One region of the Streptomyces sp. NPDC026206 genome, then DNA from elsewhere that is predicted to be linked to it. Evidence: riboswitches for the same ligand, from Rfam matches in the RefSeq annotation. Region 1 holds a riboswitch; each other region holds the start of a gene.

Region 1 (2,183 bases):
CGCCGGGGTGGGCGGCGCGGTAGGCCCGCTCGCCGTCGGGCCGGGGGGCGAAGGCCCGCAGCACCCGGGTGGCGTCGTCCTCGGTGATCTTCTCCAGGGTGCCGGAGAGCGCCAGGAACGGCCGTAACTCGTCGCGGCTGTTACCGGTCAGCAGGTCGATGTCGCCCGCCCGGCCGTCGCGCAGGGTGCGCCAGGGCACGTCCGGTACGAGGTCGCCGCCGTCGACGACCGGGCAGAAGGGGGCGCCCGAGCGGGCGAGCCGGCCCCAGCGGTCCTCGTGGGCGGGCAGGGCGGCCATGAGGGCGTCCACCTCGTCGGCCAGTCGCCGGGGCGCGATCGCGGCGAGGGGGGCCGCGGTGGGCGCGGCGCCGAGCCGGGCGGGGCGTCGCCCCGGACCTCCCGGCCCCGATGTGCCGGACGGGCTGATTGTGGGCCCGTCCGGCGAGCGGGGACAAGGGGGCCCGGCCGGCCGGGCGTCGTCCTGGTCGTCCTAGTTGACGCGCCCGTACCAGACGCTGTTGCTCCAGATCTTCTCCAGCCGGACGGAGGCGCCCGGCTTCGGCGCGTGCCAGATCTTGTTGCTACCCGCGTAGATCCCCACGTGGTAGACGTTGCTGCCCGAGTGGAAGAAGACGAGGTCGCCGGTCTGCCGGGAGCCGCCGGAGAGGTGCCGGGTGGAGTTGTACTGGCTCTGGGCCGTGCGTGGGAGGGTCTTGCCGGCCTTCTTGAACGAGTAGAGCGTCAGGCCCGAGCAGTCGAACCGGTTGGGGCCCGTGGCGCCGTACTGGTAGGGGGAGCCCTGCTTGGAGGCCGCGACCTTCAGTGCCTGTTCGCCCACGGTCGCCGCCTGTGCGCCGGGGGCGAGGCCGGGGACGAGCACCGATGCCGCGAGGGTGGCGGCGGTGAGGGCCGACGCGGTGGCGGCCCGGGAAGTGAGTGCGGTTATGCGAGGCATCGCAGACATGCCAAAGCCCTTCGGCATCCGCCTACGAAAGATGACCTGTCGGGTTCGGGCTGCGAAGTTGCCCGGCCACGTTGTGGCTTCACCCCAAGAACCACCGCGTTCGTGGTTCGTACCGCTTGGGTCTCCCGCTCCTGCCGATTCGTCGAATCGATTCCGCACCCGGTGCGGCGGCAGGACTCGGCGTCCGCCCGGGTCGCCCGCCTCGGTGACGGGATCTTGTGTTCGGTGAGAGATCCTGCACCATCAATCGCTCAGATTCGGCGCCCAAACGGTCATCTGTGAACTTCTTCACTTCAGAAGCAAACAGGGAACCATAACGCCTCCCTCACCCGCCATCTGCGCCTAAACCCTTGCCCCGCAGGGGACTTGAAGCACACGGGAATCAACTACCGCGGCCCCGTTCAACACGGGTGGCGCCAGGCGTCCAGCTCCAGCCTCTTCTTCATCGAACTCAGGCCCAGCCGCCCGGCCGTGCCGCAGAACTCCCCCGGCGACAGGTCGTATTCGACATGGAAGACCGCTTTGTTCTGCTTCACGAACGGCGTGAGCTTCTCGCACTCCCCGTACTGCGCGCACTGTTCGTTGACCGCGAAGTCGAAGTCCCGCACGAGCTCCGGAATCTGTTCGAGATCATTCTTCAAACCGATGGCCAGGCCCCGGTCATGAGCCAGTTTCACCAGCATCCGGTTGAAGGCCAGCTGATCGGCCGGTGAGAGCGGAAATCCGGTGCGGTTGCGGAAACCCTCGGTCAGATCGGGTTCCACCGCGTCGAAACCCTTCTGCCGGCACATGTCGATGCGGGCCGCCATGATCGGCCGCAGGGCGTCGAGGCGGCGGATGTCCAGCCATTTCTCGCCGTCCCAGCCCTTGTTGTTCTTCCCCAGCAGCGACCCGGGGAATTCCGACCGGTCGGGCCGGAAGTCCTCCCATGCCCCGGCGTTGATGTAACAGATCACCTTGCGGCCCCGGGAGTGCAGTTCCGCCACCGTCTCCGCGGAGTTCTCGAAACCGTCGATGTCGTAGACGGGCACGTCCACGGACGTGTCGACCTTCCCGCCGAGCTGCCACTGCCAGGGAATGCCCGGCCGGGGCTGCCAGCGGCGCGAGGCCGGTGGCGGGCCGCCGTCCGGCGTCGCCGTCATCCGGTCCGAGGGGCGGTCCCCGGAGGGCTCCGTCGCGTCGTCGGACGTGGCCGAACAGCCCGCGAGAACGAGCAGCA
Region 2 (2,183 bases), on a different contig from region 1:
GCCGGACCGAAAATTGGCACAAAAGCCGAGATCACGGGATGAATGGACGATGTGTTCGCTCAATGGGAACGCCGCCCGGGGCCGCCGCCCGGCAGTGCCCCGGGAAACGGCGGAGCCCCGCTCCGATGCGGCTCGGGGGGGAAGACGCATCGGAGCGGGGCGGTCCCGCGGATGAGCGGACTCGCGGATGAGCGGACTCGCTCAGCCGGTGATCAGCTGAGGTGCAGCTTCTGACCCGGGAAGATCAGATCTGCGTTGTCGATGATGTCCTTGTTGCGGTCGAACAGCTTCTGCCAGCCGCCGTCGACCTTCTTGGCCGTGGCGATCGAGCCGAGGGTGTCGCCCTCCTTGACCTCGTACTCGCCGTCGCCCTGCTTGACGGTCTTCGGAGCGGCGTGCTTGGGCGCGCTCTGCTTCGGGGCCGCCGGGGCCTCTTCGGACTCCTGCGCCGGCTTGGCGTGCTTGGGCGCGGCGGGGCGCTCGGCACGGTCGGCGCGGCTGCCGGCGGAGTTCCCGCTCGCGGGGGCGGACTGCGAGGACTTCGAGGACTTCTTCGACACGGCGCCGGAACCGGAACCGGAGGTGTCGACGTCGGCCTTCGCGCCACCGGAGCTCAGGCCGCCGGCACCCGCGCAGCCCCAGGCGCCCGGGCCCTGCATGGCCAGGAGGCGCTCGGCGGTGGCGATCTGCTGGGCCTTGGTGGCGAGGTCGGCACGCGCGGCGTACTGGGTGCCGCCGGCGGCCTTCCAGGAGGACTGCGAGAACTGCAGGCCACCGTAGTAGCCGTTGCCGGTGTTGATGTGCCAGTTCCCGGTGGACTCGCACTGGGCGACCTTGTCCCAGGTGGAGACGGAGGCGGCGTTGGCGGAGGTCGCGACCATCAGCGGGGCTGCCACGGCGACGCCGGTGACGCCGGCGAGCGTGACGATGCGGACGGCCTTGGACGGACGACGGTGCTTGCCCTTGGACATGAGTCGGTTTCCTCACCGACGCCTACGAGGTGAGCTGTCGGGTTCGGGCTGTGAGTTTGCCCGGCCCGGTGCGCGGCTGCGCTCCGGGCTTCACCCCGAGCCGTTCCGTCCTCCGGTCGCGAGACCGTCGGCCGTTCCGGCGGCTTACCTTGGTTCCCCCGCTCCTGCCAACGGCGCTTGCGCGACGACTCCCCCGGTCGCCGGCAGGATTCGGCGTGACGACCGCGGTGCTCGCGATGACGAGCGGTGACGACGTTAAACACAGGCGGCCGACGGGTTCAAACCCCACTTTTCAGCCACAGTTGCTTGAAGTTACCCGCAGGAACCTCCTGTTTCCGCAGGTGAGAGGGGGTTTGAGGAGAACGGATGCGTCCCGTCCAGCGTCCAGTCAACGAGAGCCATGTCTCACTTTCGACTGGAACGGACATTCGGCCCGAACCTCCCTGCTATTTACGGACGTCGAGTCGCTGACCAGGCTGGATGAGGTCCGGATCGGATCCGACAACTTTTTCGTTCTTCTGATAGAGCGTCTGCCAGCCACCGGTGACCGAGTGGTCCTGCGCGATGGCTGACAGGTTGTCACCGGGCTGCACGGTGTAGCCGTCCGCGGCCGGGACGCCCGTGCGTCCGTCGCCGCCGTCGCGCGAGGGGCGCTGCGTCTCGCCGGAACGCGGCGGCTCGGCGCGGTGCTTGCCCGTACCGGCCTCCCCGCTCGCGTCACCGGGCGCGGGCGTGGCGCCGGGCGCGGGCTCGGCGGGCGTGCCCGAGGGCGTACCGGACGGGGTGGCGGGGCCGTTGGAGGGTTCGGCCGACGGGTCCTTGCGGTCCTTGTCACCGGACTGGCCGGGCGTGCCGCTCGCGGGGGCCGAGGAGCCCGTGGACGGGATGGCCGACGGGATCCCGGACGGGTCGGCGGAGGGTGCCGGCGTGCCGGGCGAGGGGGACGCGCCGGGCGTGGGCCCGGCGGAGCCGGGGGCACGGTCGTCCGGCGCGGGGGTCGTGTGCCCGGGCGTGGCGGGGGTGGTGCGCTCGGGCGCGGGCGTGGTCGCCTCCGGCTCGGGGCTCTGGATCCGGCCGGGGTTCACGTCCGGCGCCGGGGCGTCCTTGGACAGGCCCGAACTGACGGCGCAACTGCGCCAGGCGTCGGGGCCCTGGGCGGCCAGGATCCGTTCGGCGACGGCTATCTGCTGGGCCCTGCTGGCGAGGTCGGGG
Region 3 (2,183 bases), on a different contig from region 1:
CGGCCCTTGCGCCCCGCATCGGCCCTACGGCTGCAGCCCCCTGGCGCGCAGCCACGACAGCGGGTCGACGGGCGCGCCGCCGCCCGGCCGCACCTCCAGGTGCAGATGGGGGCCGGTGACATTGCCGGTCGCGCCGACCCGGGCGATGATCGTGCCCGTACCGACCTTCCCGGACGTGACCACCATGGACGACAGGTGGCAGTACCAGATCTCGGTTCCGTCGCCGAGCGTCAGCACGATCCGGTAGCCGTACGCGCCCGCCCACCCGGCCTGGGTGACCGTACCGCCGCCCACCGCCTTGACCGGGGTGCCGGTCGGGGCGGCGAAGTCCTCACCGGTGTGGTTCGCGGACCACATGTTCCCGGCCTGCCCGAAGCCCGCGGTGAGGGTGTACGAGCCCACGGGGAGGGTGAACGAGCCGGTGAGCGCGGAACCGCCCCTCCCGGAGGCCGGGGCGGAGTGCCTCGCGGGGGCGGCGGCCTCCTCGGACCCGCCCGATTCCGCCTTCGCACCCTCGTCGGCAGCCGGTCCGGGTGACCGGGCCGCCCCGGCCGCTGGGGCCGCCCCGGCCGCTGGGGCCGCTGCCTGAGCGGCCTGCGCCGCCGCCTTCTCCGACTCCTGCGCCTCGTGCGCCTTCTCCGACTCCCGCGCCTCCTGCACCTCGTGCGCCTCGGCCTTCTCCGCCGCGGCCTTCCGTTTCTGCTCCGCCGCCGCATGCGCCTCGCTCTCGCGTGCGGCCTCGTCGGCGGCGTTCTGCTGGCGCTCCGCCTGCTGGAGGATGCGGGCACGCAGCGCCTCGCCCGCGTCGGCCGTGCTGCGCGTGGCTTCCACAGTGACCGGTGCCTGGGCACCGGCCTCGGCCCGGACCGAGACCCCGTCGCCGGAGGCCTGCTTCTCCTCGCCGCCGGATATGAGGGAGCCGACGCCCGGGATCTTCTGCGCCAGGTCCGGCACGGATATCGGCGCCGGACGGTCCTGAGCGCTCGCCATTCCGCCCGCACCGACCGCCGCGATGACACCGACGCCCAGCACCGCGCCGCTGCGGGCCATGGTGCCGCCGCGCTGCTTGACGACGCGGTGCCGGCCGCGGACGGGCGGCGCCACGGAGTCCTCCGTGGGGTTCCACTCGCTCCAGGGTTCCCCGGCGGCGGCGTACGCGGTGCCACCCGGAGCGTCAGCCGGGGTCTCATCCGTGGATTCGTACGTGGATTCGTACGTGGATTCATCCGTAGATTCATACGGAGAGCCGTACGAAGGGTCGTACGAACTGTCGTCGTGCGCAGGCCTGTTGGACGCCACGGAGGCGCACTCCTTTCCTTCCCACTCGCCTACCGGGTCAGCGTGGGGGTCCCTCCCAGGCCGTTCAGGCTCTGAGGGAGGGTTCGGAGCAGGAAGGTCCCCTACGGGCCGGCGCGCGGTCCGATTCACCCCAAAGTTGATGGTTCCCCGGTTCCGCCCACGGGATTCGGCGAAGGCGCGCGGCGCCGCCTCTTGCGGCGGCTGCGACAACCGCGCTGCGTTATCGAACGTTAATAGACATGGCTACCGGTTTCCAAGCCGAAAGCGTGAAACTGCACGCCTCTTGGGCGGATTTTGCGATGCGGTGAAGCTGACCGTTCGTCAGTTGTTATTCGTCCGAATGCGGACGGTACGGGGTGGTGGTCCGGTCCGGGTGAACGTGTGGGTGACGACGGCGGGGCGGTGGCGGAGCGGTCGGCGCGGCGGCAAGAGAGGGCAGAGGGACGGGCAACCAGCCCCCGGACATGCGGACGGGCTGCCGGGCCCGGCAGCCATCGGCTGCCGTACGGGCCCGGCAGCCCGTCTGCATCTACATCTGTGTCACCTAGCGGGGCGTCGCGGCGCCCCGCCTCACTCCGGCGTCAGGACGTGGCGGAGCGGCGGCCGCCGCCACCGGCACCGCCGCTGCGGCGCGAGCGGCCGACGGCGTTGCCCGGACGGGTGCCGCCCGAGCGGCGCGAACCCTCGGCGCCGCCGTTGCCGCCGAAGCCGCGGAAGGGGCGCCCGCCACCGTTGCCGCTGCCGGAACCACCGGCGGCGGAACCACCGGCCGCCTCCGTACGGGTACGGCCGCGGCCGCCGCGGCTGCCGCGCGAGCCACCGGACGTACCGGCACCCGAACCCCGCGAGCGGGAGGACTTGGCGGCGCCCTGCGGCTGGGCCGG
Region 4 (2,183 bases), on a different contig from region 1:
GCGCTCTCCGCCGAGCTCTTCCCGGCCGGCTCCCGGCTCTCCCGCCCCCGCCAGGGCACCGAGGAGACCGTCAAGCGCATCGACGCCGCGGCCGTGCGTGCCTTCTACGAGGACCACGTCCGCCCCGCCACGGCGACCGCCGTCATCGTCGGCGACTTCACCGGCATCGACCTCGACGAGGCCCTGGCCGAGTCGCTGGGCACCTGGACCGGACCGGGCGCCGAGCCCCGGCCCGTACCGGCGGTCACCGCGGACGACACCGGCCGCGTCGTGATCGTGGACCGCCCCGGCGCGGTCCAGACGCAGCTGCTCATCGGCCGCGTCGGCCCCGACCGGCACGACCGGCTCTGGCCCGCCCAGGTGCTCGGCACGTACTGCCTCGGCGGCACCCTCACCTCCCGCCTGGACCGCGTCCTGCGCGAGGAGAAGGGCTACACCTACGGCGTCCGGGCCTTCGGTCAGGTGCTGCGCTCGGTGCCCCCGTCCGAGGGCGCCACGGGCACGGGCCTGCTCGCCATCAGCGGCTCCGTGGACACCCCCAACACCGGCCCGGCGCTGGAGGACCTGTGGGCCGTGCTGCGCACGCTGGCCGCGGAGGGACTGACCGAGGCCGAGCGTGACGTCGCCGTGCAGAACCTGGTCGGCGTCGCACCGCTGAAGTACGAGACGGCGGCCGCCGTCGCGGCCACCCTCGCCGACCAGGTGGAGCAGTACCTCCCGGACGACTTCCAGGCGCGGCTGTACGAACGCCTCGCGGAGACCGGCACGGTGGAGGCCACCGCGGCCGCCGTCAGCGCGTTCCCCGTGGACCGCATGGTCACCGTCCTCGTCGGTGACGCCGCCGAGATCACCGAGCCGGTCAAGGCCCTCGGTATCGGCGCGGTGACCGTCATCCCCGCCTGACGGGTGCTCAACACCCGGCATCCCCTGTGCCGATGTGCCGGATATGAGTGGACAAGGGAGGCGCGTGAGCCCGCAGAGGCGCACGCGCCTCCCTTATGTCCAGTTTCATGCAGTGGTTGCACGTTGGTCGTGTGGCGTACGTCATAAAAGCCCCGTTCTGTTTGCCGTTCGAATCTGACGCCGTTTAGCGTCAGGGCGGCAGTCCGTCAGATCGGAGCCGCAACCGCGGTCCCGGACAGCCATCGCCGAGTTCCCGAGGCGCGAGCCGAGGGGAGCCGGGGACCCAAACGTCCCTGGGGTGAATCGGGTCCCTTTCACGAGGGAGCCGTAGGAGACCTTCCTGCTCCGAACCCGTCAGCTAACCCGGTAGGCGAGAAGGAAGGAAAGGATCGCCCAGCCATGGGTAAACACCGTCGTCCGAGCCGAGCCGTGCGTGTCAGCGCCAATGTGGCGGGCATAGCCACCCTCGCCGCCGCGGGTGTGGTCGCCGGTGTCGCCGCCCCGGCGTTCGCCGCCACCGACGACAACCACCGCCTTGAGGACACCGGCCTGACCCAGGCCATCGTCATCGGCGACGTCATGGCCGACAACGTCGACGCCCAGGCCGAGACCCAGCGCAGCGCCGCCGACGAGGCCGCCATCCGGCTCCAGGCCGAGGCCACGGCCAAGCAGCGGGCCGCCGACGCCAAGCAGCGCGCCGAAGAGGCCAAGCGCAAGCTCGAGGAGGAGCGCGCCGCCAAGGAGCGCGCCGCCCGCGACGAGGAGCGCAAGCGCCTGGGCACCTTCGTGAGCCCGATCGACGGCTCCTACGTCTCCACCTCCTACAAGGCCTCCAGCGGCCTGTGGTCCTCCGGCAGCCACACCGGCATCGACATGCACGCCGAGACGGGCACCTCGGTGCGCGCGGTCGGCTCCGGCACCATCGTCGAGGCCGGCTGGGGCGGCGCGTACGGCAACAACGTCGTCATCAAGATGTCGGACGGCACCTACACGCAGTACGGCCACCTCTCCTCGATCGACGTCTCCGTCGGCCAGACGGTCACCCCGGGCCAGCAGATCGGCCTCTCCGGCGCCACCGGCAACGTCACCGGCCCGCACCTGCACTTCGAGGCCCGTACCGGCGCCACCTACGGCACCGACATCGACCCGGTCGCCTACATGGGCGCCCACGGCGTCAGCCTGTAGGACCGCGCAGGCGGCGCACCAAGCTTTCCGAAAGACCCCGGCCCCTGGCCGGGGTCTTCGCGTTTGGCCAAAAAATATCCATGAACCGGCTGACC

The links. A riboswitch is a leader RNA that binds a small molecule or an ion and turns the genes downstream of it on or off. The one in region 1 is predicted to bind cyclic di-AMP.
Region 2: linked by a shared signal. The riboswitch ahead of AB0F13_RS09860 (transglycosylase family protein) and the one ahead of AB0F13_RS18070 (C40 family peptidase) in region 1 are both predicted to bind cyclic di-AMP.
Region 3: linked by a shared signal. The riboswitch ahead of AB0F13_RS06455 (peptidoglycan DD-metalloendopeptidase family protein) and the one ahead of AB0F13_RS18070 (C40 family peptidase) in region 1 are both predicted to bind cyclic di-AMP.
Region 4: linked by a shared signal. The riboswitch ahead of AB0F13_RS03775 (peptidoglycan DD-metalloendopeptidase family protein) and the one ahead of AB0F13_RS18070 (C40 family peptidase) in region 1 are both predicted to bind cyclic di-AMP.

The regions. Positions count from the first base shown of each region.
Region 1 is NZ_JBEZYL010000011.1:214,868-217,050, forward strand. Features, by position in the region: gene AB0F13_RS18070 (C40 family peptidase) at 491-964, opposite strand; cyclic di-AMP (ydaO/yuaA leader) riboswitch at 968-1,119, opposite strand; gene AB0F13_RS18075 (endo alpha-1,4 polygalactosaminidase) at 1,366-2,106, opposite strand.
Region 2 is NZ_JBEZYL010000004.1:314,808-316,990, reverse strand. Features, by position in the region: gene AB0F13_RS09860 (transglycosylase family protein) at 213-971, opposite strand; cyclic di-AMP (ydaO/yuaA leader) riboswitch at 976-1,123, opposite strand; gene AB0F13_RS09855 (transglycosylase family protein) at 1,418-2,183, opposite strand, start outside.
Region 3 is NZ_JBEZYL010000003.1:33,638-35,820, forward strand. Features, by position in the region: gene AB0F13_RS06455 (peptidoglycan DD-metalloendopeptidase family protein) at 25-1,299, opposite strand; cyclic di-AMP (ydaO/yuaA leader) riboswitch at 1,311-1,481, opposite strand; gene AB0F13_RS06460 (DEAD/DEAH box helicase) at 1,881-2,183, opposite strand, start outside.
Region 4 is NZ_JBEZYL010000002.1:53,987-56,169, forward strand. Features, by position in the region: gene AB0F13_RS03770 (pitrilysin family protein) at 1-903, shown strand, start outside; cyclic di-AMP (ydaO/yuaA leader) riboswitch at 1,137-1,291, shown strand; gene AB0F13_RS03775 (peptidoglycan DD-metalloendopeptidase family protein) at 1,303-2,088, shown strand.